One region of the Variovorax sp. V93 genome, then DNA from elsewhere that is predicted to be linked to it. Evidence: predicted binding sites of a transcription regulator. Region 1 holds the regulator's gene; each other region holds the start of a gene.
What was found. The regulator sigma-54, encoded in region 1, starts transcription at its own class of promoters, with help from an activator protein. The targets are predictions, from matches to a motif close to TGGCANGNAANCTGCTTT.
Positions count from the first base shown of each region.

Region 1 (9,594 bases):
GTCGTACAGCGGCTCGGCGGCCACGGCGCCGGTTTCGGGGTTCCACCAGCCGCTGGCGGCCAGCATCGCGGCGGCCAGGGTTTCCTTCAGCGGCGCATCGCCCTTGTCCTGGCGCCAGCCGCGCTTGAAGAGCGGCTCGCCGGAGGTGTCGATGTAGAGCGTGCAGTGTTCGGTGGTCAGGTGGGCGAACACGCGGCAGTCGGGCCACTGGGTCTCGATGCTCGGGCGCACGCCGCCGGCCTTGGCGCGGAAGCGGTCGGCGATGGCGTCCTTGATGCGCAGGGTGGCGAAGTTCAGGCTCTGCAGCGGGCTGTGCTGCGCCGTGGTCTCGATCTTGAAGGTCTGCCTGGGCGTGAACCAGATCTCCCAGGCCACGCCGCTCGCGATGGCGTAGAGGTCGTTCTCGCTGCGGTAGGGCGCGTGCGCCAGTTCGACCAGCACGCGCTGCGCGAGCCGGCTGTGCAGGTTGAGCTTGAGCGCGTCGCGCCATTCGGCGCGCACCCGCACGCCGCCGCGCAGCGTGAGCAGGTCCTGGCCGACGCGGCCGGTGAGCGCATGGACTTCCTGCGCGAGGAATTCCTCGACGCCGGCGGCGCAGGGCAAAAAGAGAGAGAGATCGTTCACAGGAGGTTCGCCATCATTCGGCCGCAGGGGAACGCCATTGTCGCCGCGCCGGGCCGCTTCTCCACACAGGGGATCGGACAAGCAATTCCACCACCGCGTCCATGGTCGCTCCGGCCGATCGGGCCGCGGCGCCTCCGCCGCTTCCGATATATGCTCCGCGCACAGGCCGCCGGTCCTGCTTCCGATGTCCATCGACACACCTTCCCACCCCGCCGCCATGGCCGATGCACCCGCCGATCCACGCCTGCGCGAACTGCGCTACGGCCCCGTCGCGATCGCGCTGCACTGGCTGCTGGCGGCCATGATCGTCGGCTCGCTCGGCGTCGGCCTCTACATGACCGGCCTGCCGCTGTCGCCGGCGCGCATCAAGCTCTACAACTGGCACAAATGGGCCGGCGTGACGATCCTGCTGCTGTCGGCCGTGCGCCTGCTGTGGCGGCTGCGCCATCCGCCGCCGCCGCTGCCGGCCGCTGCGGCGGCGGCCATGCCGCGCTGGCAGCGCAGCGGCCACCGCGCGAGCCACGCGCTGATGTACCTGCTGTTCCTGGCGGTTCCGCTGTTCGGCTGGGCCTACAGTTCGGCGCTCGGCTTTCCGGTCGTGTGGTTCGGCCTGCTGCCGCTGCCCGACTTCGTGCCGGTCGACAAGGAATGGGCCGAGGCCGTGCTCAAGCCGCTGCACAAGGGCAGCGCCTTCACCCTCGCCGCGGTGGCGCTGCTGCATGTGGCGGCGGTGCTCAAGCACCACTGGATCGACCGCGACGGCATCTTGAAACGCATGTGGCCCGCGCCACGCAAGGAATCCGCCAGATGAAGCGCACCGCCCGCCCCTTGCTCGCAGCCCTGGCGTTCGCCACTCTTGCGCCCGCGCTCGCCGAGCCGGCCGCGGCCACCCGGCTGGTGCCGGACAAGAGCCAGATCGCCTTCGTGAGCAAGCAGATGGGGGTGCCCGTGGAGGGCGCGTTCAAGAAGTTCGATGCCCAGGTGGCTTTCGATCCGCGCAAGCCCGAAGGCGGCAGCGTCGCATTGCAGATCGACACCGGCAGCGCATCGCTCGGCGTGCCCATGAGCGATGCCGAACTGCCCAAGGCGCCGTGGTTCGACACGGCGCATTTTCCGCAGGCCAGCTTCCAGTCGAGCGCGATCAAGGCGCTGGGCGACGGCCGCTTCGAGATGGCGGGCAAGCTCACCATCAAGAACATCTCGCGCCAGGTCACGGTGCCGGTGAGCATTGCGCCGGCCAACGGCCACGCGGTGGCCAGCGGAAGCTTTACGATCCAGCGGCTCGACTACAAGGTGGGCGACGGCGAGTGGACCGACACCTCGGTGGTCGCCAACGAGGTGCTGGTTCGCTTCAAGTTCACGCTCGCGGGCTTCGGTCCGCTTTGAATTTTTCCTGTTTCGTTCCCACGCCACGCACGCCCATTGCCATGAAGAAGCTCCTCCTCGCTGCCGCGCTGTCTGCCGCGGCGGCCCTTGCCACCCCTGCCCTGGCACAGGACTACACCGCGCCGGCCGTGGCCGCCAAGCCCGCGGGCGGCCCGGTGAAGAACGCCAGCTACGTGATCGACCCCACGCACACCTTCGTGATGTACGAGATGGGGCATTACGGCACCACCACCAACCGCGGCCGCTTCAGCACCAAGGACGGCTCGGTGCAGATCGACGGCACCGGCAGCAGCGGCAAGGTCGACATCACGATGGACATCGGCTCCATCAACACCGGCGTCGACCTGCTCAACCGCCACGTGCAGAGCAAGGATTTCTTCAACGTGGCCGAATTCCCGACCGGCCGCTTCGTGGCGGACCGCATCGAGTTCAATGGCGACAAGGTGGTCGACGTGCCGGGCACGCTCACGCTGATGGGGCAGACCAGGCCGGTCACGCTCAGGGCCGTGCGCTTCAACTGCTACCTGAATCCGCTCATCAACCGCCAGGTCTGCGGCGGCGACTTCGAGACGACGGTGCAGCGCAGCGACTGGGGCATCACCTGGGGCCTGAACTTCGGCTTCGAGAACAAGGTGAAGCTGCTGGTGCAGGTCGAAGCCGTCAACGTGCAGCAATAGAAGACCATGAGCGGCATCACGGTTGCACTGCTGGGCATCGCGGGCGCGATGGTCGTGGGGGCCATGAGCCCCGGCCCGAGCTTCGTCATGGTCGCGCGCACCGCCGTCTCGTCGTCGCGCGGCGACGGCCTGGCCGCGGCGCTGGGCATGGGCGCGGGCGGCGTCGTGTTCGCCATTGCGGCGCTGGTCGGGCTGCAGGCGGCGTTCCTCGCGGTTCCCGCGCTGTACCTCGCGGTGAAGCTGCTCGGGGGCGCCTACCTCGTGGTTCTGGGCATCCGCATCTGGCGCGGTGCGAGCCAGCCGCTGCCGGTTTCGCAGGAAGAGCGCTCGCCCGGAAGCCGGGGCGATGCGCGGCGTGCGTTTCTTCTGGGCATGGGCACGCAGATCAGCAATCCGAAGACCGCCGTGGTCTACGCCAGCATCTTTGCCGCCTTCCTGCCGCGCGAAGTGCCGCTGGCGCTGGCGCTCGCGGTGCCGGCGGTGATCTTCTGCATCGAGACCGGCTGGTACGCGGTCGTCGCGCTGGCGCTCTCGTCGGCAGCGCCGCGCTCGGCCTACCTGCGCTACAAGGCCTGGATCGACCGCGCGGCCGGCGGCGTGATGGTGCTGCTGGGCCTCAAGCTGCTGTCGGGCGTGCGCAGCGGCTGAGCCGCCCGGGCTACAGCAGGCTCTCGGGCGTCAGCGGCGCCAGCATCTCGAGCATGGTGCGGCCCCAGAAATCGGAGTCGGGTTCCTCGTTCAGCACGGTGGTCCGGCCGGCTTCTTCCTCCTCGCTGATCCACTCGATGCGCGAATTGCCGCTGTCCTTCGCAAAGCGCAGCCGGTAGGCGCCCTGCTGCTTCAGCACCTCGATGAGCTTGAGCGTCTGCTGCGCCATCTCGGGGCTGCGGATGAACAGGCCGATCTCGGTGTTGTGCGTCTCGGAGCGCGGGTCGAAGTTCATCGAGCCGACAAAAAGAATCTGCCGGTCGATCACCGCCGACTTGGCATGCAGCCGCCCCACCGAAGTACCGAACAGGCCGAGCCGCACGCTGCGCCGCGTGCGCGTGGTGCTCAGTTCGTAGAGCTCGGCGCCGAGCTCGAGCATCTCGGGCCGGTAGCGGCGGTAGGCGGTGTGGACCAGCGGCTCGTCGGTGGCGGCGAAGGAATTGGTGACGATGCTGATCTTGACGTTGCGCCGGCGGATCTCGCGCATCACTTCGAGCCCCGCCTTGCCTGGAATCAGGTAGGGCGAGACGATGGTCACCTCGGAGCGCGCGCGGCGCATTTGCTCGACCACGTTGTAGCGCACGCTGTCGACATCGAGCAGCGGCACGCCGCCGTACGAGGCGGTCTTGCCGATCACGCGTTCGGGCGAATCGGCGTAGGCCTCGGCAAGGGTCCAGATCAGGTCGAGCTTGCCGGCAGCCAGGTCTTCGGCGATCGGGCTGTAGCCGAGCAGGTCGTTGGGCGCGGGCCTGGGCGGCGGCGGCGTGGTGTCGGGGCCGGTGGCGGCCTCGAAGCGCTTCTGCAGCTCGCCCTGCGGAAGTTCGCTGGCCACCACCGACTGGACCGGCCGCACATAGACGCTGTTCCAGTACTGGTCGAACAGCGCACCCAGCCGCGGGACCAGCGCACCAGCCACGAAGGTGTCGAGATCGAGGAAATTCTCGCCCGCCGTGCGCCTGAAATACTGGTTGCCGATGTTGCGCCCGCCCGCCACCGCCATCGCGCCATCGGCGATGAAGAGCTTGTTATGCATGCGCCGGTTGACGCGGCTGAAATCGAACAGCGAAGCGGTGAAGCGCCTGAGCAGGCTGCCGCGCCCGGCCGGAAAGGGGTTGAACAGGCGCAGCTCGACGTTGGGCGTGGCGGCCAGGCCGAGCAGCAGCTCGTCCTCGCCCGAGGTGTAGAGATCGTCCATCAGGAGCCGCACGCGCACGCCGCGCCGGGCCGCATCGCGCAGCGTGCGCAGCAGGTAGCGGCCGGTCTCGTCGTTCTCGATCTGGTAGTACTGCACGTCGAGCGTGCGCTGGGCGCGCCGCGCGAGCTGGATGCGGGTGTCGAAGGCGAAGTCGCCGCCCGGCATCAGGCGAAAGCCGCTCAGGTCGGGGTCGGGCTGCGAGGCCAGCGCGATCTTGCCGAGCGCGGTGTCGGCCGAGGCGGCCATGGCCTTGGTGGGCGGACGCGGTGCCTCGTCGGGCAGGGTGGCGCAGCCGGCGAACAGCAGCGCCGCCGCCATGGCGAAGACCCATTGCCCACAGCGCGACAGCAGGCGGCGGGCCATCGGCGGCTTTCTACAGGGCCTTGCGAAGGTTGGCGGGCGCGATGCGCAAGGCCTCGCGGTACTTGGCCACGGTGCGGCGTGCGCACTCGATGCCCTGCTCCTTGAGCATCTCGGAGATCTGGCTGTCGGACAGCGGTTTCTTGATGCTCTCGGAGCTCACGAACTGCTTGATCAGCGCGCGCACGGCGGTGCTCGACGCATTGCCGCCGGTCTCGGTGCCGAGCGCCGAGCCGAAGAAGTACTTGAGCTCGACCGTGCCGAAAGGCGTGGCCATGTACTTGGCCGTGGTCACGCGCGAGATGGTCGATTCGTGCAGGCCGAGTTCGTCGGCGATCTCGCGCAGCACCAAGGGCCGCATTGCGAGCTCGCCGTGCACGAAGAAGCTCTTCTGCCGCTCGACGATGGCGTTGCTCACGCGCAGGATGGTGTCGAAGCGCTGCTGGATGTTCTTGATGAACCAGCGCGCCTCCTGCAGCCGCTGCGACAGCGCCTGGCTGCCCTCGCCCTTGTGCGACTTGAGCGCGCCGGCATAGATGTCGTGCACGCGCAGCCGCGGCATCACCTCGGGGTTGAGCATGACGCGGAACTTGGCGTTGGTGCCGCGGCCGATCTTGGTGACGATCACGTCGGGAATCACGATGTTGCGCTCGACGTCGACGAAGCGGCGGCCCGGCTTGGGCTCCAGGCGCGAGATGATCTGCAGCGCCGAGCGCACCACCTCTTCGTTGGTGCGCGTGAGCGTGGCCAGGCGCTTGAAATCGCGCCGCGCGAGCAGCTCCATCGGCTGCTTGCAGATCGCGATGGCGGTCTTGCGCACCAGGGCCTGCTCTTCGGTCTCGCTTTCGCTGGCCAGCGCGCGCAGCTGGATGCACAGGCATTCGCCCAGATCGCGCGCGCCGACGCCGGCCGGCTCCAGGCTTTGCAGCAGGCCGAGCGCCACCTGGAAGTGGTGCACCAGTTCGTCGAACTGGTCGTTGTCGTCGCCCGCGAGGCCCGAGGCCAGCGCCGGCAGGGAGTCTTCGAGGTAGCCGTCGTCGTTGAGCGATTCGATCAGGAAGCGCAGCGCGGCGCTGTCGTTCTCGTTGAGCCGCAGGCTCAGCGCCTGCCGGTGCAGGAAGGACTGCAGCGACTCCTGGCTGCGCGCGAGCTCGGTGGCGTCGGCGCGTTCGTCGTCGCCCAGGTTGTTCTGGCGCGCGGGGGCGTCGCTGCCCCATTCGCTGTCGTCGGGCGCCATGTCGACGGTGCCGTCGCCTTCCCAGTCGGGCTCGCGCTCGGTGGCGTCGGCGGCGGGTACGTCGGCCTCGGCTGCCGAGGAGGTTTCGCTCGAAGTGGTGGTTGCGCTGCTGGCCGGGGCCGAGGCGAATTCGCCCTCGGCGGCTTCACCGGCTTCGTCGCGCGGCACCGGCGTGTCGATGGCGTCGAGCCCGAACTCCTCGCGCGCCGCTTCTTCCGCGGTGCGTTCGAGGAACGGGTTCTCGTCCAGCATCTGCTCCACCTCCTGGCTCAGTTCGAGCGTGGACAGCTGCAGCAGCCGGATCGACTGCTGCAGCTGGGGCGTGAGCGCCAGGTGCTGCGAAACGCGAAGGGACAGCCCTTGCTTCATGGAGACCGACTCCTCCCTTACATCCGGAAGTGCTCGCCGAGGTACACCCTGCGTACTTCGGCGTTGTCGACGATCTCCGAGGGTGTGCCTTGTGCCAGCACATGCCCGTCGCTGATGATGAACGCGTGATCGCAGATGCCCAGCGTCTCACGCACGTTGTGGTCGGTGATGAGCACGCCGATGCCGCGCTCCTTCAGGAAGCTGATGATCCGCTGGATCTCGATCACCGCGATCGGGTCGATGCCGGCGAAGGGCTCGTCCAGCAGGATGAAGCGCGGCTGCGTGGCCAGCGCGCGGGCGATCTCGACCCGGCGGCGTTCGCCGCCCGAGAGCGCGAGCGCGGGCGAATCGCGAAGATGGTCCACCCGCAGGTCGGCCAGCAGCCCCGAGAGCCGCTCCTCGATGCGCTGCTTCGTCAAAGGCGCGGGCTTGCCGCTGGCGTCGGGTTCGCGCTGGAGTTCGAGCACGGCGCGCACGTTTTCCTCGACCGTGAGCTTGCGGAAGATGGAGGCTTCCTGCGGCAGGTAGCTCAGGCCCATGCGGGCGCGCCGGTGGATCGGCATGTGGGCGATGGGCTCGCCGTCGATGGTGATGTCGCCCGCGTCGGCCCGCACCAGGCCCACGATCATGTAGAACGACGTGGTCTTGCCCGCGCCGTTGGGGCCGAGCAGCCCGACGACCTCGCCCTTTTGCACGTCGAGCGAGACGTCCCGCACGACCTTGCGGCTGCCGTAGCTTTTCTGCAGTCCGCGCACCACCAGGCGGCTGCCCGGCGTGCCGTCGGCGTTCTGGGTTCCAGCGGTTTCGATCACTTGCGCCCTTCCCCTTCGCCGCCCAGCGTGGTGGTCGAGCGCAGGCCGGCGCCGGGCGCCGGCTGGGGGGCTGCTGCCGCGGGCGCGGCCCGTCCGCCGGCGGGCGCCGAAGCTCCCGGGGCCGGCGCGGTGGCGCTCTTGGGCGTGAGGATGGTCTTCACCCGTCCGCCCGCCGGCGCGTTCACCGCGGTGTTCGGCGGCACGGTGGAGCCATTGACGGTGTAGGTGTCGTTGCTCTGGTCGTAGACGATCAGCGCACCCTGGCTCTCGTCGTTCGGCGTGGCGCCGAGCAGGCGGCGCATGACGGCATTGCGGATGAACTTGACGTTGTCGGCGCGGCTGTCGTACTCGATGACCTCGGATTCGCCCTCGATCCACTCGTCGGGCGCATTGCGCTTCTGCTTGTAGTAGGCCCGCTTGCCGGGCGCCGCCGTGACCACGCCGTACTGGTAGCCCTCGGCATCCTGGCGTACGTCGATGCGCGCGCCGCGGATGATGATCGTGCCCTTGGTGACCAGCACGTTGCCCGTGAACACGCTCGTCTGCTTGAGGTCGTCGTAGCGCATCGCATCGGATTCGATGTTCATCGGCTTGCTGCGGTCGGCGGTCTCGGCCAGCGCGCCCGAGGCCAGGCCGGCCAGCAGCAGCGCACCGATAGCCGCGCGAGCGAGACGGGCCAGGCGGCCGGTGCTGCGAAGAAGAGGGGTGGTGTGGGAGTAGGAGTGCAATGTCATAGAGGCACGAAACTTGCTCTGCATTGTATGCGGCGGATGGCGCCAAGCCTTCAACCGCAAATGAAAAAGCCCGCCAAATGCGGGCTTGACATCCCATCCGGGAGACACCGCGGAACCGGCTTTGCCGGGCCGCAGGTGCCGCCCCCTGCAAGGGGGTGTGGGCGCGCAGCGGACGCGAAGTGCCGCGCAGCCCGGGGTCAGCCTTTCTTGGCTTCGCCGATCAGGTAGTTGGTGACCTGCAGCGCCTTGGTCATGTTGCCGGCCAGCTCGCCGTCCACGTACCAGCGCCCGTTCACGGCCAGCGCCGGCACGCCGGCCACCTTGTAGGCGTCGGTCAGCTGCGCGGCGCGCTTGGCCTTGCTGGCCACGCCGAAGGAGGTGAAGACTTCCTTGAACTTGGCGCCGTCCAGGCCGTTGGCTCCCGCCCAGGCAATGATGTTGGCGTCGCCGTTCACGTTCTGGCGCTGCTTGTGGATGGCGTCGAAGACCTTCGGCTGGAATTCGTCGACCTTGCCCATGGCTTCGAGCGCGTAGTACAGGCGCTGCTTGGCCTCGACGTCGTTGCCCACGAAAGGCACGGGCACGCGGCGGAACGCCACTTCCTTGGGGGCCGTCTTGAGCCAGGCTTCCAGCTGCGGCTCGAAGTCGTTGCAGTGCGGGCAGTTGTACGAGAAGAACTCGATCACCTCGACCTTGCCCGCCGGCGCGTCGACCGGCACGCGCTTGTCGAGCACCAGGTACTCGGTGCCGGCCTTGGGCGCGCGCGCCTGGGCGTGCGCGGTGTTGCCAGCCAGCGAAAGCAGGCCCAGCGAGGTGGCGGCCAGCGAAAAGTCACGACGTTTCATTGAAAGAGTTCTCCTGTGGGGTACGGCAGACTGAGCCGGCGCGCCGCGCGGAGTTCCCGCAAGCGGCATGCCCAGGACGATCCTGGCGGCGGCCCATGCCGCGCGGCGAAGCTTAAAGAATATCCGTGACGGCTGCCGGCAAGCTCAGCGCTGCACGCGCACGAGCGCCGATTCGAGGCCGCCGCTGTCGAGCCGCTCCTTCAGGCGATCGGCCTCGTCCTTCTTGTTGAACGGGCCCGCGCGCACCCGGTAGACGGTGCGGCCTGCCTGCTCGCGCTCGGTGACCCGGGCCTCGACGCCCATCAGCGACAGCTTGGCGCGCTGTGCCTCGGCATCGTCGGTGGTGCGGAAGGCGCCCGCCTGCACGAAGTACATGAACGGATCGGCACCCGCCGCCGCGCTGTTGCCGCCGGGCGCGGCGGAAGCCGTGGCGGTGCTGCCGCTGTTGCCGCCGGCGCGCGCGCGCGCCAGGTCGCCGAGCGGATCGTTCGATGGCGGCAGGGAATTGGCCTCGGCCGGCACCGGGGCCGGGCGCGCGGGCTTCGGAGCCACCACCACCGGCACCGGCGGAGCGGGCGGCGGCGCCGCACCCGGCGCCACGGCGGCGGTGTCGCCGCCGGCCGGTGGCGCCACCGGACCGGCCGCGG
Region 1 is NZ_AP028669.1:571,262-580,855, reverse strand. It holds gene ACAM54_RS02605 (class I SAM-dependent RNA methyltransferase) at 1-624, opposite strand, end outside; gene ACAM54_RS02600 (cytochrome b) at 809-1,435, shown strand; gene ACAM54_RS02595 (YceI family protein) at 1,432-2,010, shown strand; gene ACAM54_RS02590 (YceI family protein) at 2,052-2,687, shown strand; gene ACAM54_RS02585 (LysE family translocator) at 2,694-3,335, shown strand; gene ACAM54_RS02580 (phospholipase D family protein) at 3,346-4,953, opposite strand; gene ACAM54_RS02575 (RNA polymerase factor sigma-54) at 4,964-6,556, opposite strand; gene lptB (LPS export ABC transporter ATP-binding protein) at 6,574-7,368, opposite strand; gene lptA (lipopolysaccharide transport periplasmic protein LptA) at 7,365-8,102, opposite strand; gene ACAM54_RS02560 (thiol:disulfide interchange protein DsbA/DsbL) at 8,300-8,947, opposite strand; gene ACAM54_RS02555 (SPOR domain-containing protein) at 9,092-9,594, opposite strand, start outside.

Region 2 (9,594 bases), 2.5 Mb from region 1:
TCTTCGGCCAGGCCTGCTTTGCAGCGGGCATGGCCAAGAACACCTACGGCACCGGCTGCTTCCTGCTGATGCACACGGGCAGCGAATTCCAGCCCTCGCACAACGGCCTGCTCGTGACCAGCGCCGCGCAGACCGACGCCACGCCGCAGTACGCAATGGAAGGCAGCGTCTTCGTCGGCGGCGCCGTGGTGCAGTGGCTGCGCGACGGCCTGAAGGCCATCAAGGGCAGCGCCGAAGTGCAGTCGCTCGCCGAAAGCGTGCCCGACGCGGGCGGCGTGATGATGGTGCCGGCCTTCACCGGCCTCGGCGCGCCCTACTGGGACGCCGATGCGCGCGGCACCATCACCGGCCTCACGCGCGGGACCACGGTGGCGCACATCGCGCGCGCCGCACTGGAAAGCATCGCCTACCAGAGCGCCGCGCTGCTGCAGGCCATGAGCCGCGATGCGGTCGCGGCCGGCGGCACGCCCGTGGCCGAACTGCGCGTGGACGGCGGCGCGAGCGTGAACGACCTGCTGATGCAGTTCCAGGCCGACCTGCTGGGCATTCCCGTGGTGCGGCCCGAAGTCATCGAGACTACCGCGCTCGGCGCCGCCTACCTTGCGGGCCTGTCGACCGGCGTCTACAGCGACGCGCGACAGCTGTCGAAGCTGTGGAAGGTGGAGCGGCGCTTCATGCCGACCATGGGCCGCGCGCAGGCCGAGGAATCGATGGCGCGCTGGGAGCGCGCGGTGCGGCAGGCCACGGCAACCTGAGGCCCGCTGCCAGCGCCAGGCTACCAGCCCCAGACCAGGCGCCGCGCCACCCAGCCGGTGCCGCCGCCTTCGTGCCGGACCTTGACCCAGTCGCCGCGGCGCTCGAGCGTGCGCAGCACGTCGCCATAGACCGCCCGCTTCACCACGGGACTGCGCGCGCTTGGCGACCTGCGCAGCACGGCCACCTTCGCCTTCACCACATGGTGCGGCGTCCTGCTGGTCATCGGGCGGTAGACCCACGCCTTGTCGTTTTCGAAGTCGCTGACCCGCAGCCAGTCGCCCTTCCTGCCGATGACGCGGAACGGGTAGCCCTTGCCCACGGTCCAGTGCGCTTCGTAGCGCTGGCCGGGACCGGTGCGCATGTTCAGGGTCTTGGCCGCGGAACTGACCATCTGCCGCTCGGCGGCGAATGCGAACGGCAATGCCATCCACGAGAGAACGAATGCGAGGAGCAGCGCGGGCAGTCGGCTGGATCTGGACATGGAGCGGGGGGTCCTTTTCTATCGAGCTTCAAGAAGAATGTCCGGCGATGCCGGGCGAGCCCGTCTGGGCACTCGAAGGCGAATAAGTTCCGCCGGGATATCCCTCAACGCCTTAGAAGCGCCTGCAGCACGAGCCGGCGGCTCTTTGATTTCCGGCTGCGCAGGAGGCCGCGCGCCTTTCGCTGCCGCATTGACCATCGCCCCGGCCCCCCGCGGCCGGCTGCGCGCCGTAGCGCGGCCGGTGGGCCCGGACTCGAACGCCCGCTCAGTGCGCCGGAACCAGGAAATCCTGGCTGATCCGCCCGCCGAGTTCGTTCACCCGGTCGAGGAACTGCGTGAGGTAGGCATGCAGCCCGGTCGCGAGAATTTCGTCGACGCGTGCGTACTGCAGGTCGGCCAGCAGCTTGCCGGCGCGGCGCTGGGTTTCTGCGCTCTGCTCGTTCTGCACCTTGGCGAGGTTGTTCACCACTTCGACCAGGCTCGCATGCAGCGAGCGCGGCATGTCGGCGCGAAGAATGAGCAGCTCGGCCACGCGCTCGGGCTTGATCACGTCGCGGTACACCTTGCGGTACACCTCGAAGGCCGAGACGCTGCGCAAAATGGCGCTCCAGTGATAGAAGTCGTACTCCTGGTCTTCTTCCGTGGCGGTGCCGAAGAACTCGCTGTTGAGCGCGTGGAACTTCACGTCCACCAGCCGCGCCGTGTTGTCGGCGCGCTCCAGAAAGGTGCCCAGGCGCGAGAAGTAGAACGCCTCGTCCTGCAGCATGGTGCCGAGCGTGACGCCGCGCGACAGATGCGAGCGGAACTTGACCCATTCGAAGAACTGGGCCGGATCGCGCTCGAAGTCGCCGGCGCGCAGCATGCGGTTGACTTCGAGCCAGGTGGTGTTCTGGGTTTCCCAGGCCTCGGTGGTGAGCGCGCCGCGAACCGCCCGCGCGTTTTCGCGTGCGGCCTTGAGGCAGGAAAGGATGGAAGACGGATTGCTCTCGTCCTTGACCATGAACTCCATCACGTCGTGCGGCGTGATCTGCTCGTACTTCTTGTTGTACGAAGGCAGCAGCTCGCTGATGGACAGCACGCCCTGCCAGCCGTACTTGGCCACTTCGGCCGATTGGGGCAAGAGCGAGGTCTGGTAGTTGACGTCGAGCATGCGGGCGGTGTTTTCCGCGCGCTCGGTGTAGCGGGACATCCAGTAGAGATGGTCGGCGGTGCGTGACAGCATCGTTTGTGCTCCTACGATTGGCTTTGCGACTGCGTGGCCGCCTTGGGCCTGGGCGTGCGGTCGGCTTCGAGGATCCAGGTGTCCTTGGTGCCGCCGCCCTGCGATGAATTGACCACCAGCGAGCCCTCCTTGAGCGCCACGCGCGTGAGGCCGCCGGGCACCATCTGCACCTCGCTGCCCGAAAGCACGAAGGGTCGCAGGTCGATGTGGCGCGGCGCGATGCCGGCATCGACAAAGGTCGGCGAGGTCGACAGGCTCAGCGTGGGCTGGGCGATGTAGCCGTCGGGCTTGGCGATCACGGCCTTCTTGAAGTCCTCGATCTCGGCCTGCGTGGCCGCCGGGCCGATCAGCATGCCGTAGCCGCCGGCGCCGTGCACCTCCTTGACGACCAGGTCCTTCATGTTGTCGAGCGTGTACTGCAGCTCGTCCTTGTTGCGGCACATGTAGGTGGGCACGTTCTTGAGGATCGGCTTTTCGCCGAGGTAGAACTCGACCATCTTGGGCACGTAGGGGTAGATCGACTTGTCGTCGGCCACGCCGGTGCCCACGGCATTGCAGATGACGACGTTGCCTTCGCGGTAGGCGCGCATCAGGCCCGCGCAGCCGAGCGTGGAGGTGGGACGGAACACCTCGGGGTCGAGGAAGTCGTCGTCGACGCGGCGGTAGATCACGTCGACGCGCCGCGGCCCGCGCGTGGTGCGCATGTAGACGAAGTTGTCCTTGACGAACAGGTCCTGCCCTTCGACCAGTTCCACGCCCATCTGCTGGGCAAGGAAGGCATGCTCGAAGTAGGCGCTGTTGTACATGCCGGGCGTGAGCACCACCACCGTGGGCTCGGCCGTGGCGGGCGGCGCGCTGGCACGCAGGGTTTCGAGCAGCAGGTCGGGGTAGTGCGCCACCGGCGCGATGCGGTTCTGGTTGAACAGCTCGGGGAAGAGCCGCATCATCATCTTGCGGTTCTCGAGCATGTAGCTCACACCGCTGGGCACGCGCAGGTTGTCTTCGAGCACGTAGTACTCGCCGTTGCCCTGGGCATCGGGGGCGCGCACGATGTCGATGCCCGAGATGTTGGAGTACACGTTGTGCGGCACGTTGACGCCCATCATCTCGGGGCGGAACTGCGCGTTGTGGAGGATCTGCTCGGCCGGGATGATGCCGGCCTTGATGATTTCCTGGTCGTGGTAGACGTCATGCAGGAAGCGGTTGAGCGCCGTCACGCGCTGCACCAGCCCCTTTTCCATGCTCTCCCACTCGTGGGCTGGAATGATCCGCGGCAGCAGGTCGAACGGGATGAGCCGCTCGGTGCCGGAACCGTCCTCGTCCTTGGCGCCGTACACCGCAAAGGTGATGCCGACCCGGCGGAAGATCATTTCCGCCTCTTCGCGTCGCGATCGCATCACCTCGCCGGGTTGCTTCGCGAGCCATTGGTCGTAGCGCTTGTAGTGCTGCCGGATTGCAGCCCCCGCATAGGGCAACTGCTCATACATCTCGTCGAATTTGTGCATGGAACGACCAATCTCCTTGAGCCATAGCTTAGCAAGTTCGAGGCCAGTGAAAGCCCTATGTTGAGGCGAAACACCGCGCCGCCGCCCGCTTTCACGGCAGGCGGTGGTGCCAATAGCGGGCATTGCGCTCCCGTTCGCAGCCGACTTCGCCCGGTTCCCGGCTGCGCCAGAGCACGGCGCCGCAGGGCACGCTTTCGACCAGCTTCACGCCCTGCGCGGCATAGCGCTCGACCACTTCCGGGGCCGGGTGGCCGAAACGGTTGCGGTAGCCCGCCTGGACCAGCGCGAGGCGCGGGCGTACCGCTTCGAGGAACGGCGCGCTCGACGAAGTCTTGCTGCCATGGTGCGGCGCGAGCAGCACGTCGGCGCGCAGATCGGCCGTGCGCGACACCAGCGCGGCCTCCTGCAGGCGCTCGATGTCGCCGGCCAGCAGCACCGTGGCGCGGCCGTTGGCGATGCGCAGCACGCAGGAAATGGCATTGGGCTTGGTGAACGACAGGTAGTCGTCCGCCGCCGGATGCAGGATCTCGAAATCCACGCCGTCCCAGGTCCAGCGCTGCCCCGCCTCGCAGCGCCGCGCCGGACGCACCGCTTGCAGCGGGTGCGTGGCCTCTATCGAGCTCAACAGCGCCGCCTGCGGCTGCATCGCGAGCACCGCGGCCGCGCCGCCGGTGTGGTCGCTGTCGCGGTGGCTCAGCACCAGCATGTCCAGCCGCTCGTCGAAGGCGCGCAGCAGCGGCACGAGCACGCGATGGCCGGCGTCGCTCTCGAGGCTGTAGCGCGGGCCGGCGTCGTACAGCAGGCTGTGCGCTGCGGTGCGCACCAGCACCGCGTTGCCCTGCCCGATGTCCGCGGCCAGCAGTTCGAACTGCCCCTCGGCCGGACGGGGGGCGTGCCAGAGCAGCACCGGCAGCAGGAGCGGCAGGCCCAGCGTGCGCAGCGACCACGGCAGGCGCATGGCCAGCAGAACGCCGCCCGCCACCCCGCAGGCCGCCATCCACACGGGTGGCGCCGCCATCGAGACCGTGGCATAGGGCAGCGCGGCCAGCCACCGCAGCAGCAGGGCCAGCAACTGCACGGACCAGGCGGCAAGCTCCCAGAGCGGCGGTGCCACCGCACCCAGCATCGCCAGCGGCGTGACCACCAGCGTGACCCAGGGGATCGCCACCGCATTGGCCAGCAGGCCCACCACCGACACCTGCTGGAAAAGCAGCAAGCTGAGCGGGGTGAGCGCCAGCGTGATCACCCATTGCTCGCGGAAGAACCCCAGCAGCCGGGACCATTTTCCCGCCGCCTCCCCGGCCGGCCGCATGAAGCCGGTCGCGAACAGGATGCCGACCGCCACGAAGCTGAGCCAGAAGCCGGCCTGCATCAGCGCCCACGGGTCGACGGCCACCACCACCGCCGCGATCAGCAGCCAGACATGGGGCCATGGCCAGCGCCGCCCCGTGAACCGCAGCAGCGCCACGGTCGCGAGCATCCAGACCGTGCGCTGCGAAGGCACGCCCCAGCCGCTGAAAAGCGCATAGAGCCCGGCCAGCAGAACGCCGCCGGCCAGCGCGGCCTGCGGCGCGGGAACGCGCAGCATCAGCCAGCCGCTGCGGCGCCACAGCGCGCCCACCACATGCGCGGCAAGCCAGGCGAACATGGTGATGTGCAGCCCCGAGATCGACATCAGGTGGGCCACGCCGGTGGCGCGAAAGACATCCCAGTCGCTGCGGTCGATGGCGCCCTGGTCGCCGGTGACGAGCGCGGCGATGACGCCGGCCTGCCTCGCATCGGCCACGCGCTCGAACACCGCATCGCGCACCGCCTCCCGCGCACGTTCGATCGGATGCAGCCATGTGGATTGCAGCCGCGCCGGCGCCGCATCGCGGGCACCCGTTCGCACGTAGCCGCTGGCATGAACGCCCTGCTCCCAGAGCCACAGTTCGTTGTCGAAGCCGTGTGGATTGAGATTGCCGTGCGGCGCCTTGAGCCGCACCGTGAGACGCCAGCGCTCGCCCGCATGCAGCGCGGCCGCATCGCCGGCGGCGGCACGGCCTTCGGTCGCGCGCCCCCAGAGAGAGCTGTCCTCGCGGTACCAGCCGAGCGCGATGCGCGCCGGAACGCGCGGCGCAGCCCCGGCGCGCCCGTCGGCCCAGCGCGCCGACTCCACATCGAGCCGAAAGCGCGTGCCGCCCTCGTTGCGCTGGGGCATCTGCGCGACCACGCCCACCACCTGCAGGTCGCGGCCTTCGAGCGCCGGGTCCAGTGCGCTCTCTGCATAGGCCACCGCGCGCCAGCCCGCAAGCCCGCCGGCGGCAAGCGCACCGCAGGCCAGCGCAAGGACGATCGCAAGCCCTGCCGGCATGCGCCACGCCCGAAGCGGCCGCCGCCATCGGCGCGACAGTGCCGCCAGGCCCGCCAGGCCGGCGAAGAGCAGCGCCGCATAGGCACCCGCGCCCCACAGCCTCGGCTGGTGCAACTGCAAGGCCGCGCCGAGAAGCGATCCGCCCAGCGCAGCAAAGGCCCACGACGATGCCGCGGCGCCGCCCGACGCGCGCCGCGGCGTCAAAGGAAAACTCCCGAACACATGCTGCAAACCCTCCCCGTGCTCGCGCTCAGTGGCGCGTTAATTGCTATGCAACTGGGCTAGTATGCGTCTCACAAGAGACATCTTTTCGATGCAATCTCGCAGTACTGCACACAAAACGCATGTCCATTCACGCCGCACTCCACCACGTCACCCACTACAAATACGACCGCCTGGTGCAGTTGGGCCCGCAGGTCGTGCGCCTGCGTCCCGCGCCGCACTGCCGCAGCAACGTCATCTCGTATTCGCTGCAGGTCGAGCCGGCCGAGCACTTCGTCAACTGGATGCAGGACCCGTTCGCCAACTACCAGGCGCGGCTCGTGTTTCCCGAGAAGACGCGCGAGTTCAAGGTCACGGTCGACCTGGTCGTCGAGATGGCGGTCTACAACCCCTTCGACTTCTTCCTCGAGCCGCAGGCCGAGAACTTCCCGTTCAAGTACACCGCCTCGCAGGCCGAAGAACTCGCGCCCTACCTCGTCACCGAGGAACCCACGCCGCTTCTGCAGGCCTACCTCGACAAGATCGAGCGCAAGGAGCAGCGCACCATCGATTTTCTGGTCGGCCTCAACCAGCAGGTCCAGAAGGACGTCAACTACCTGATCCGCATGGAGCCCGGCGTGCAGACGCCGGAAGAAACGCTCGCCAGCGGCAGCGGCTCCTGCCGCGACTCGGGCTGGCTGCTGGTGCAGTTGCTGCGCCATTGCGGCCTGGCCGCGCGCTTCGTCTCGGGCTACCTGATCCAGCTCACGCCCGACGTCAAGGCGCTCGACGGCCCGAGCGGCACCACGGTCGACTTCACCGACCTGCACGCCTGGTGCGAGGTCTTCCTGCCCGGTGCGGGCTGGATCGGCCTTGACGCCACCTCGGGCCTTCTTGCCGGCGAAGGCCACATCCCGCTCGCCTGCACGCCCACGCCTTCGAGCGCCGCGCCCATCGAAGGCGCGGTGGACGAAGCCGAGGTCGATTTCGGCCATGAGATGAAGGTCACGCGCATCTACGAATCGCCGCGCGTGACCAAGCCCTACACCGAGGAACAATGGGCCGAGGTGCTCGCGCTCGGCGATGCGGTCGATGCGCGCCTGAAAGCCGGCGACGTGCGGCTCACGATGGGCGGCGAGCCGACCTACGTGGCCACCAGCGACCGCGACGCGCCCGAGTGGAACACCGATGCGCTCGGCCCCACCAAGCGCGGCTATGCCACCGAGCTCGTGCACAAGCTGCGCGCCGAGTACGGCCAGGGCGGCTTCCTGCACTTCGGCCAGGGCAAGTGGTACCCGGGCGAGCAATTGCCGCGCTGGGCGCTGTCGATCTTCTGGCGCGCCGACGGCCAGACGCTCTGGCACGACCCCGAACTCTTCGCCGACGAGCGCGTGCCCACGCACTACACGAGCGAAGACGCGCGCCGCTTCACCACCGTGCTGGCGCACAAGCTCGGCATCACCGAGCGCTACATCCAGCCCGGCTACGAAGACGTCTACTACTACCTCTGGCGCGAACGCCGGCTGCCGGTCAACGTCGATCCCTTCGAGTCGAAGCTCGACGACGAGCTCGAGCGCGTTCGCCTGCGCCGCGTGTTCACGCAGAAGCTCGACGCGGTCATCGGCTACATGCTGCCGCTCGAACCCGGCAACGCCAATGCCGACGCGCCCGCGCTCGAAGGTCCGGGCTGGAAGACCGGCCCCTGGTTCCTGCGCGACGACCGGCTCTACCTGATCCCGGGCGATTCGCCGATGGGCTATCGCCTGCCGCTCGATTCGCAGCCCTGGGCCAGCAAGGGCGACTACCCCTACCTCGTCGAGCGCGACCCGACCGCGCCGCGCGCCGCGCTGCCGAGCTCGGCCGACTACCGTGCGCGCTATGCCGTGCCGGCCGGCGGCGCAGCGGGTGCCGACCTGGGCACGGTGCCCTATGCCTTCGGCGCGCCGCCGGTGGTGCCCGCGGCCCTGCGCATGCAGGCGCCGGGCGAAACGGCAGCCGCGAGCGGCGATGCCGCCGCAGCCGACGCAGCAGCAGCCATCCGCTCCTCCGCCACGCCAGCCACGCGCCAGCCGGTGCGCGGCGAATCGGCCCATTGGGTCACGCGCACCGCGCTGTGCGTCGAAGTGCGCGACCCGCGCCGCGCCAACGGCCCCGCGGCCGAGAAAAAAGGCAGCGCCTCGGGCGTGCTCTACGTCTTCATGCCGCCGCTCGCGCGCCTGGAAGACTACCTCGACCTGGTCGCGGCCGTCGAAGCCACGGCGCAGCAGCTCGGCATGCGCATCGTGATGGAAGGCTATCCGCCGCCGCGCGATCCGCGCCTGAAGATGCTGGCCGTCACGCCCGACCCCGGTGTGATCGAAGTCAACATCCATCCGGCCCACAACTGGAAGGAACTGGTCGCCCACACCGAGTTCCTCTACAACGCCGCGTTCGAAACCCGCCTCTCGGCCGAGAAGTTCATGACCGACGGGCGCCACACCGGCACCGGCGGCGGCAACCACTTCGTGATGGGCGGCGCCACGCCGGCCGACAGCCCCTTCCTGCGCCGGCCCGAGCTGCTCGCGAGCCTGCTGCTCTATTGGCACAACCACCCTTCGCTGAGCTACCTGTTCTCGGGCATGTTCATCGGCCCGACCAGCCAGGCGCCGCGCGTGGACGAAGCGCGCAACGACCAGGTCTACGAGCTCGAGATCGCGCTGAAGGAAATCGCCAGGAACCGCGAGATCCACGGCCAGAACATGCCGGCCTGGCTGGTGGACCGGACGCTGCGCAACATCCTGATCGACGTCTCGGGCAACACCCACCGCAGCGAGTTCTGCATCGACAAGCTCTACTCGCCCGACTCGAGCACCGGCCGCCTCGGCCTGCTGGAGCTGCGCGCCTTCGAGATGCCGCCGCATGCACGCATGAGTATTGCGCAGCAGCTGCTGATCCGCGCCCTGGTGGCGCGCTTCTGGGACGAACCGTACAAGGCGCCCGTCACCCGCTGGGGCACCGAACTGCACGACCGCTTCCTGCTGCCCACCTTCGTCAAGATGGATTTCGACGACGTGATCAGCGAGATGCGCCAGGCCGG
Region 2 is NZ_AP028669.1:3,493,878-3,503,471, forward strand. It holds gene glpK (glycerol kinase GlpK) at 1-755, shown strand, start outside; gene ACAM54_RS16575 (SH3 domain-containing protein) at 776-1,237, opposite strand; gene ACAM54_RS16580 (alpha-E domain-containing protein) at 1,503-2,459, opposite strand; gene ACAM54_RS16585 (circularly permuted type 2 ATP-grasp protein) at 2,471-3,964, opposite strand; gene ACAM54_RS16590 (DNA internalization-related competence protein ComEC/Rec2) at 4,056-6,521, opposite strand; gene ACAM54_RS16595 (DUF2126 domain-containing protein) at 6,662-9,594, shown strand, end outside.
Region 2: a site for sigma-54 is predicted at 6,572-6,589, ahead of ACAM54_RS16595 (DUF2126 domain-containing protein). Genes of this name have one in related genera too.

Region 3 (9,594 bases), 230 kb from region 1:
GAACCAGTCGCCGAACGCGCCCTTGAAAAGCGTCGCCCAGACCTCCACCGGATCGACGCCGGCAAAGGCCGCGAGCACGCCGAACAGCAGCAGCGCCGCCGCAATGGCGAACACCGGCAGCGCGAATTCCTTGAGCGCTTGGCGCATGGCGTGCGGGCCTGTGCTGCTGCGATCAGGCCTGGCCGATCACGCCTTCGACCAGGTAGTTCATCTTTTCGAGCTCCAGGTCGGTCTGCTTGAGCACCTTGCCGGCCGGCACCACGACCGCGCCCTTGTTGTCCTTGATGCCGTCCTTGAAGATGTCGAAGCTGCCCGCGATCATCTTCGCCTTGATCTCGTCGGCCTGCTTCTTCGCGGTGTCGGGCACCATCGGGCCGTAGGCCGACATCTTCACGTAGCCTTCCTTCAGGCCGCCGCGCAGGAAGTTCGGATGCGGCTTGCCGGCCTGCGCGGCCTCGATGGCGGTCTTGTAGGCCGTGAGCCAGTTCCATTCGGCACCGGTGAGGTACGCGTTGGGCGCGAGCTTGGCCTGGCTCGCGTGGTAGCCGCAGACCATCTTGCCGCGCTTGGCCGCCGTCTCCACCACCACCTTGGGGCCGTCGACGTGCATGGTGAAGACATCGCAGCCCTGGTCGGCCAGGCTGTTGGTGGCTTCGGCCTCCTTCACGGCCATCGACCAGTCGCCGGTGAAGATCACGCTGCAGGTGATGCCGGGCTTGACCGAGCGCGCACCCAGCGTGAAGGCGTTGATGTTGCGCAGCACCTGCGGGATCGGCTTGGCGGCGACGAAGGCGATCTTGTTGCTCTTCGTCATGTGCGCGGCGATCACGCCGTTCAGGAACTGGCACTCGTCGATGTAGCCGAAGAAGCTGCCCGCGTTCTTCGGGTGCTTGCCCTCGGTCCAGAGGCCGCCGCAGTGCGAGAAGCGCACGTCGGGATTTTTGGGCGCCATGGCCAGGATGTGCGGATCGAAGTAGCCGAACGAGGTGGGGAACAGGAGCTTGGCACCGTCCTGCGAGATCATGCCGGCCATGGTCTTCTGCACCGCGGCGGTCTCGGGCACGTTCTCTTCCTCGACCACCTTGATGCCGGGCAGCTTCTTGATTTCTGCGGCTGCCATGGCGTGCGCCTGGTTGTAGCCATAGTCGTCGCGCGCGCCGACGTAGATCACGCCGACGGTCAGCGGCTTGCCCTGCGCACTCGCAAGGGCGCTCCAGCCTCCGAGGGTGCCGGCGGCGCCCAGCGCGGCCAGGGACTTGAGGGAATCGCGGCGATTGATTTGGCTTGTCATGGCGTTCTTTCGAGGTTGAAGGGAGTGCAAAAAATGTGCCCCGCGCTCAGCCCGGCAGGCTCACGTGGGCGGCGACCACGCGCCAGCCGTCGGCCGTGCGCAGCCAGGTCTGGCTTTGCCGGCCGATAGCGGTGGCGCCTTCGCGCCGGAACTCGCAGTTGGCCGTGGCAAAGTCGCGGCCGTAGGTGGTGATGACGGTGCGCAGCAGCTCGCGCGGCGGGCTCTGCACCGGCAGCGATGCGCGGAAGGCGCTGATGCCGGCATGGCCGTAGTGGTTCTCGGAGAAGCCGTAGCGCAGCGTGTGCGGGCTGTTCCAGAACAGCGCGTCGAGCACTGCGGGCTGGTTGGCCATGAGCGCTTCCTCGTAGCGCGCGAACACGGCCGTCACTTCGGCAAGCACCTCGGGGATGTTGATCTCGGGCGTCACCGGCGGACCTCGCGCTGGAAGATGTCGAGGCTGAGCTTCTTGGTTGCGACGAAGCTCTCGGCGCTCAGCGTCTCGACCGTGCGCGGGCGCGCGTCGCCATAGCGCAGGATCTCGGCCACCCGGGTGGGCCGCTTGGTCAGCAGCAGCACCTCGTCGGCAAGGTACACGGCCTCTTCGAGGTCGTGCGACACCAGCAGCATGGTGGTGCCGGTCTGCATGAACACCTCCTGCAGCTTCTCGCGGATGAACAGCGTCATCTCGAAGTCGAGTGCCGAAAAGGGCTCGTCCAGAAACAGCACCTCGGGCTTGGGCGCGAGCGCGCGCATGATCGATGCGGTCTGCTGCTGCCCGCCCGAGAGCTCGTACGGAAAGCGCCTGAGGTCGAACTTCACGTCGAACGACGCCACCAGCTCTTCCATGCGGCGGTCGACCTCGGCCTTGCTGCGCCCTTCGAGCTTCAGCGGGTAGGCGATGTTGTCGATGGTGCGCATCCACGGGAACATCGCCTCGCGGTAGTTCTGGAACACGTAGCCGATCTTGGTGTCCTTGCGCTGCTTTCCGTCGAACAGGATCTCGCCCGAATCGATGGGAACGAGCCCCGCGATCATGTTGATGAGCGTGGACTTGCCGCAGCCGTTGGGCCCGAACACCGAGACGATCCGGTGCTTGGGAATGTCGAGGTCGAAGTTCTCGTACAGCGGCCAGCCCGCGAAGTACTTGGTGAGCCCGCGGATGGTGATGTGCGTGCCGGCCGGGCCGGGCTTGAAGACGGGCCTGGGCACGTCGGCATACACGGGGCCGTTGATGACGATGTCTTGCGTGGCTTTCATCTTCCGCTCCAGTGCACGATGCGGCGCTCGGCGACGAGGAAGAGGATGTTGAGCGCATAGCCCAGCGCACCCGCGGCCAGAATCGCCGCATACATGCTCTTCACGTTGAGCACCTGCTGCGCATCGATGATCCGGTGGCCGAGACCCGTGTCGGAGCCGATGAACATCTCGGCCACGATGACGATCACCAGCGCCATCGACACCGCCGAGCGCAGGCCCACGAAGCTGGGCTGCAGGCTTTCCCACACCAGCACGTCCTTGAAGATCTGCCAGCGCGAGGCGCCCATGACGCGCGCCGCCATCACGCGCTGCTTGCGCGCGTTGATCACGCCGTAGGCGCTGTTGAACACCACGATCAGCAGCGCGCCGAACGCCGCGATGGCCACCTTGTTGACGTCCGACACCCCGAAGATCAGGAGGAACAGCGGGATCAGCGCGGACGATGGCGTGGAGCGGAAGAAGTCGATCAGGAACTCGACGCTGCGGTAGGCGCGCTCATTGCTGCCGAGCAGCACGCCCAGCGGCACGCCGACCACCGCCGCAATCGCGAAGGCCTGCAGCGTGCGCCACACGGTCATCGCGAAGTCGGTGAGCAGCGGTCCGCCCGCGAGCCCCGTGATGAGCGCCGCGACGGTGTCGGCGGGCGTGGGCAGCAGGATCGGCTTGATGAAGCCGAGCCGCACCGCCAGGTCCCACACGATGAACAGCACCACGGGGCCGACGAAGGGCAGCAGCCGGTCGCGCGACGGGGGCTTCGGTGCCACCGCCGCCGCGCCGGCGGCCGGCGGTGTCCACGGCGCGGCCGTGGTCGTGCTTGCGTCGGCCATGGTCAGGCCTTGTAGAGCAGGCCGTCCACCGGCACCTTCTTCTCGAAGATGCCTTTCTCGGTGAACAGGTCGTAGAACTTCTGGAAGTACGCGACGTCGCTCGGCTTGAACTCGTTGTAGAGCATGTACGAGGCGAGCGGCACTTCGGCCGTGAGGCTGCCTTCGATGGCGGTGTAGCCCTTCATGTGCTGGCGCGCGTCCTCGGGCTTGCTGCGCACCAGCTCCACGCCGCGCGCATAGGCGGCGATGTACTTCTTCGCCGCTTCGGGGTTCTTCTTGATGAACTCGCTGGTGAGGCTGGCCGCGCCGCCGTGCCAGGGCGCCATCGGATCGCCGAGGATGTATTTGGCGACCACGCCGGCCTCGAGGACGCGCGTGGTGCCGTTCATGCGGCCCACGGTGCCGGTGGGCTCGAGCGTGTAGCAGGCGTCGACCTGCCCCGCGACGAGCGCGGCCACGTGCTGGCCGATCGGAAGCTCGCTCACGGTGGCGCCCTTGGCGCCCGCGCGCTCCAGCATGGTCTTGCACAGGGTCACGTTCTGGATGCCGGGGCCGGACGCGATCTTCCTGCCGGCCAGCTCGGCCATGGTCTTGATCGGGCTGTCCTTGGCGACGATGAATTCGTCGAGCACGAACTTCGCGTTGCTCGGGTTGGTGCAGAAGATCTTGAAGAGCCCCGGCTGCGCGATCTCGCCGATGGCGAGGTTGGCCGAGCCCGTGCCGTTGGAGCTGCCGTCGCAGCGGCCCGCGAGCATGCCTTCCATGACCTGCTGCGCGCCCGCGAACTTGAGCGGCTCCACGTCGAGGCCGGCTTCCTTGAAGTAGCCGCGGTCGACCGCGGCAAAGAAAGGCAGGCCCGCGGCCACGGGCCAGAAGCCGATGCGGATCTTCGGCACGGCCTGCGCGCGCACGATGGCGGGCGCGGCCAGCACGGCCAGCCCCGCGGCGCCGGCCTGCAGCAACTGGCGGCGCGACGCGGCGGCGGGCGATTTTTCAGGGATGCTCATGAAGACTCCTCGATCGGTCAGGTTGGAATGGCTTGGGAAGAGGCGGTTGTGCGGCTTGCGATGTAGGCGCGCCAGCCACCGTGGTGGCTCACGTCTTCGGCGCCTGCGAGCGCATGGCCTTCGCAGATGAAGCCGTGCACCCAGCTGCCGTCGGCGAGCTCGACGCTGCCCAGGCCCAGCGGGGGCGGGATCAAGGCCAGGAAGCTGCCGACCTCGGCCACGGGCACGGACCACACTTCGAGCGCGATGGCTGCTCCGCCGGCCGTGCTGCGCTGCAGCCCCGGCTTGGGCGGCACGGTGCCCGGCAAGGCATGCAGGCGGTAGCGCGGCGAGGTGGTGGTGGCGCGCAGCAGCGTGGCGCCGCGTTCGGTGAGCTGGCCGTTGAGCGGCATGCCCGAGAGATGCGCGCCGACGACGGCGATGGGCATGGTCTGCACTGGCGAAGCGCCCAGGCCCGGAATGGAGCGCGGCTCGGGCAGCGGCAAGCCTGTGGCGCCCTGCGACAGGCCGGTGGCGTGGTGATAGCGCTGGCCCAGCTCGGCCAGCGCAAGATCGCTGCCGCACGGGCCGATCAGCGTGATGCCGAAAGGCAGGCCGTCGGCGCGCAGCGAGCTCGGCACCGAGATCGCGGCGTAGTCCAGCAGGTTGACGAAGTTGGTGTACGCGCCGAGGTTGCGGTTGAGCACCACGGGGTCGGCGCGCATCTGTTCGCGCGTGTAGTGCGTGGGCGCGGTCGGCACCAGCAGCAGGTCGATGCCGCGCCACATCGGTTCGACCTGCTGTGCGATCGCGCGAAGCCTGGTCTGCGCTTCGAACACGTCGGCGGCGCTGTAGCCGCGGCCGCTTTCGAGGATGCCGCGCACCGGCTCGATCACTTCAGCGCCATGCGCATCGAAGAACCCGCGCACCGCCGCATAGCGCTCGGCCACGAGCGCGCTTTCGTAGAGCAGCGCGGCGGCCTCCGCCAGCGGCGCAAAGGGAATCGCCACGGCCGTGCCGCCGAGGGCGGCGAGCCGCACCTGTGCATCGCGAAAGGCCTCTTCGGCCGCGGCATCGCCGAAGAAGCTCGGCGTGTCGGGCACGCCGAAACGGAAGGCGGCTGGAAATGCCTCGCGGCGCAGCGCCACGTCCCTTGAGTAGGGATCGCGTGCGTCGGGTCCGGCGGCCGCAAGAAGCACCTCGACGGCCAGGCCGACGGTGCGCGCAAAGATCGACACGCAGTCCGCGCTCTGGGCGGCCGGCACCACGCCGAAGGCGCTCAGCAGGCCGCGCGAGGGCTTGAGCCCGACGATGTTGTTGAGTCCGGCGGGCACGCGGCCCGAGCCGGCGGTGTCGGTGCCGAGTGCGAAGTCGGCCTCGCCGGCGGCCACCACGTAGGCCGATCCGGAGCTGGAGCCGCCCGAGACGTAGCGCGCATCGAAGGCATTGGGCACTTCGCCATACGGCGAGCGCGTACCGTTCAGGCCGCAGGCGAACTGGTCGAGGTTGGTCTTCCCGATCAGCGATGCACCGGCATCGAGCAGCTTCTGCACCACGGCCGAATGCTGCGCGGGCCGTCGGTCGAAGGCCGGACAGGCGGCCGTGGTGGGCACGCCGGCCACGTCGATGTTGTCCTTGACCGCGAAGCGAAGGCCGGCGAGGCGGCCTGCGCCCGCACCGGGCACAGGCCGGGGAAAGCGGGCAATCCACGCTGCGGCGGCCGATCCGTTTTCTTCATGCACCATCATCAGGCATCCAAACTTGTGTACAAGTCGAGATGCAAGCAATGTGCCAGGCGAAAACAGGCCGTAATGGATTTGCGACCTCTCCCGCGGGAGAGGGAGTCAGACGCAGCCCTCTTTCAGAGGAAGAGGTGGCTCAGACCTCAGCTGCGCTTGGCTTCCCGGTAAAGCCCTTCGACCTTCGGCAGGTTGGCCTCGAGCTTCTGGATGCGGTCCGGACCGCTCGGGTGGGTCGATAGAAAGCTCAGGCCGCCCTGGTTCTTCGAGGCGGTGGCCATCTTGTTCCAGAGCGTGATCGAGGCCTTCGGGTCATAGCCCGCGCGCGCCGCGAGTTCGAGCCCGACGAGGTCGGCCTCGGTCTCGTCGCTGCGGCTGAACTTGAGGGTGAGCAGCTGCGTGCCGGCGCGCGCCGCCAGGTCGCCCATCTGGCCCAGGCCCAGCAGTTGCGCGCCGATGGAAAGCGCCGCGCCGGTGCCCGCGCTCTTGGCCATGCGGGCACGCGCATGCTCGCGCAGCGCATGGGCCATTTCGTGTCCCATCACCATGGCGACTTCATCGTCATTGAGCTTGAGCTGCTCGAGGATGCCGGTGAAGAAGGCGATCTTGCCGCCGGGCATGCAGAAAGCATTGATCTGCTTGCTGCCGATCAGGTTGACCTCCCATTTCCAGTCGCGCGCGCGCGAATTCCACGGCGTGGCAAAGGGAATCAGCCGGTTCGCGATGGTGCGCAGCCGCTGCAGCTGCGCATTGCCGTCGCCCGCGAGCGCACGCTTGGCGCGCGCCTGCTCGAGCAGCTGGCCGTACTGCTGCACGCCGGCGGCCTCGATCCGGTCGGCCGGCACGAGGTTGCGCGCCACCGAGGCATTGCCCACGTTCACCTGCGCCAGGGCCGGCCCGGCCAGCGCGGCGCCGGCCGCCGCGAGCAGGAAGGCCCGCCGCGGCTGCCAGGCCGAGGCGCGCGACGGCGAGGAAGCCGCGGAAGAAAGGAGAAGCTCGCATCGTGTGCACATGCGCGGATCATAGGAACAATTGCCGACAAAAAGACGGCTCGGCAGGCGGCGCGCGCTCATGGACAATCCGAAGCTCATGTCTGCCCAGCCCGCCGAAACCTCCACCGCCCCCTCCCTGCCCTGGCGCGATGCGCTGAAGGTCTACCTCGAGCCCGCCACGCTGCGCATGCTGGCGCTGGGCTTTTCCGCCGGCCTGCCGCTGCTGCTGGTGCTGGGCACGCTGAGCTTTCGCCTGCGCGAGGCGGGCATCGATCGCACCACCATCGGCTACCTGAGCTGGGTCGGCCTGGCCTATGGCTTCAAGTGGGTGTGGGCGCCGCTGGTCGACCGGCTGCCGCTGCCGCCGCTGACCACGCTGCTCGGGCGGCGGCGCGGCTGGCTGCTGCTGGCGCAGGGGATGGTGGTTGCGGGGCTGGTCGGCATGGCGCTCAACGATCCGCGCCAGGGCCTCGCGCCGCTGATCTGGTGCGCGCTGCTGGTGGCCTTCGGCTCGGCCACGCAGGACATCGCGCTGGACGCCTTCCGCATCGAGTCGGCCGAAACGCGCAAGCAGGCCGCGCTCGCCGCCGCCTATCAAACGGGCTACCGCCTGGCGATGATCTGGGCCGGCGCCGGCGTGCTGTGGGTGGCGGCCTGGGCCGAGGTGGCGCCGGCTGCGGCGGCCACGGGCGCGGCGGCCTACCAGAACGGCGCCTGGAAGACGGCCTACCTGGTGATGGCGGCCTCGATGGCGGTGGGCGTGCTCACCGTGCTGCTGTCGCCCGAGCCGGTGCGCCGCGTGCTGCCCAAGCCGAAGAACGCGGCCGAATGGCTGCAAGGCGTGCTGATCGAACCCTTTGCCGACTTCATCCGCCGCTACAAGTGGCAGGCCGCGCTGATCCTCTCGCTGATTGCCATCTACCGCATCAGCGACGTGGTGATGGGCATCATGGCCAACCCCTTCTACGTGGACATGGGCTTCACCAAGGACGAAGTGGCCACCGTCAGCAAGATCTACGGGGTGGTCATGACCCTGGCCGGCGCCTTCGTGGGCGGCGTGCTGTCGATGCGCCTGGGCGTGATGCGCGTGCTGATGCTGGGCGCGGTGCTCAGCGCCGCGAGCAACCTGCTCTTCGCCTGGCTGGCCTCGCGCGGGCACGACCTGACGGCGCTGATCGCGGTGGTGTCGGCCGACAACCTGGCCGGCGGCATTGCCTCGGCGGCCTTCATCGCCTATCTGTCGAGCCTCACGAACATCAGCTATTCGGCCACGCAGTACGCCTTGTTCAGCTCGCTGATGCTGCTGCTGCCCAAGTTCATTGCCGGCTATTCGGGCGCTTTTGTCGACGCCCACGGCTACGCCCAGTTCTTCACCGCCACCGCCCTGCTGGGCCTGCCAGTGCTGCTGCTGGTGGCGCTGGCCGCCCGCATCACCACCACCAAGGCGCCGGCCGGGCGTCAATAGGGCACGGGCCCTATAGGAAAACAGCTGACGCTGCGGGGCCCGCGCAACTGGTAGGCTGTCACTTTCCGGTTACCTACGCTTCGCTCCCAGAGCGATCATTCATCTTCCGCCTGCCAACCCACAAGCAACGTGCCGCCCCGCATTTCTCCCCTTCAGATCAGCGCCTACACGGCCACTTCGGCCGTCGGCGTCGGCAAGGAGCCGCTCGCCGAGGCGCTCGAGCATTCGCGCAGCGGCCTGCGCGCCAACGATTTCGGCGATGCGCCGCTGCCCACCTGGATCGGCCGCGTCGACGGGCTCGAGGACATCCGCCTGCCCGAGGCGCTGGCCTCGTGGGACTGCCGCAACAACCGGCTGGCCTGGCTGGGCCTGCATGCGGACGGCTTTCCCGAGGCCGTGGCGGCCGCGCGGGCCAGGTACGGCCCCTCGCGCATCGCGCTGATCCTCGGCACCTCGACCTCCAGCATCGGCGAAACCGAACTGGCCTACACCCAGCTCGACGCCGACGGCCTCTTTCCCATGGACCAGCGCCGTGCGGCCGTGCACACGCCGCACTCGCTGGCCATGTTCGTGCAAGAGGTGCTCGGGCTCACCGGGCCGAGCGAGACGATTTCCACCGCCTGCTCGTCGAGCGCCAAGGTGTTCGCCTCGGCCGAGCGGCTGATCCGCCTCGGCCTGGCCGATGCCGCCGTGGTCGGCGGTGTCGACACGCTGTGCGGCAGCGTGCTGTTCGGCTTCAACTCGCTCGAACTGGTGTCGAGCGAGCCGTGCCGGCCGTTCGACGCGAGCCGCAAGGGCATCAGCCTGGGCGAGGCGGCCGGCTTCGCGCTGGTGGAACGCGTGCAGGACGACGCAGCCGCGCCGCTGCGGCTCCTGGGCTACGGCGAAGCCAGCGATGCGCACCATATGTCGACGCCGCACCCCGAAGGGCTGGGCGCCGAACGCGCGCTCGACGAGGCGCTGGCGCGCGCGGGCCTGGCGCCCGAGGCGATCGACTACATCAACATGCACGGCACCGCGAGCCAGAAGAACGACGA
Region 3 is NZ_AP028669.1:338,263-347,856, reverse strand. It holds gene ACAM54_RS01545 (ABC transporter permease) at 1-147, opposite strand, end outside; gene ACAM54_RS01540 (BMP family ABC transporter substrate-binding protein) at 173-1,291, opposite strand; gene hpxZ (oxalurate catabolism protein HpxZ) at 1,338-1,718, opposite strand; gene ACAM54_RS01530 (ABC transporter ATP-binding protein) at 1,715-2,548, opposite strand; gene ACAM54_RS01525 (ABC transporter permease) at 2,545-3,375, opposite strand; gene ACAM54_RS01520 (ABC transporter substrate-binding protein) at 3,378-4,382, opposite strand; gene atzF (allophanate hydrolase) at 4,400-6,109, opposite strand; gene ACAM54_RS01510 (M48 family metallopeptidase) at 6,247-7,113, opposite strand; gene ACAM54_RS01505 (AmpG family muropeptide MFS transporter) at 7,172-8,557, shown strand; gene ACAM54_RS01500 (beta-ketoacyl-[acyl-carrier-protein] synthase family protein) at 8,687-9,594, shown strand, end outside.
Region 3: a site for sigma-54 is predicted at 6,138-6,155, ahead of atzF (allophanate hydrolase). Genes of this name have one in related genera too.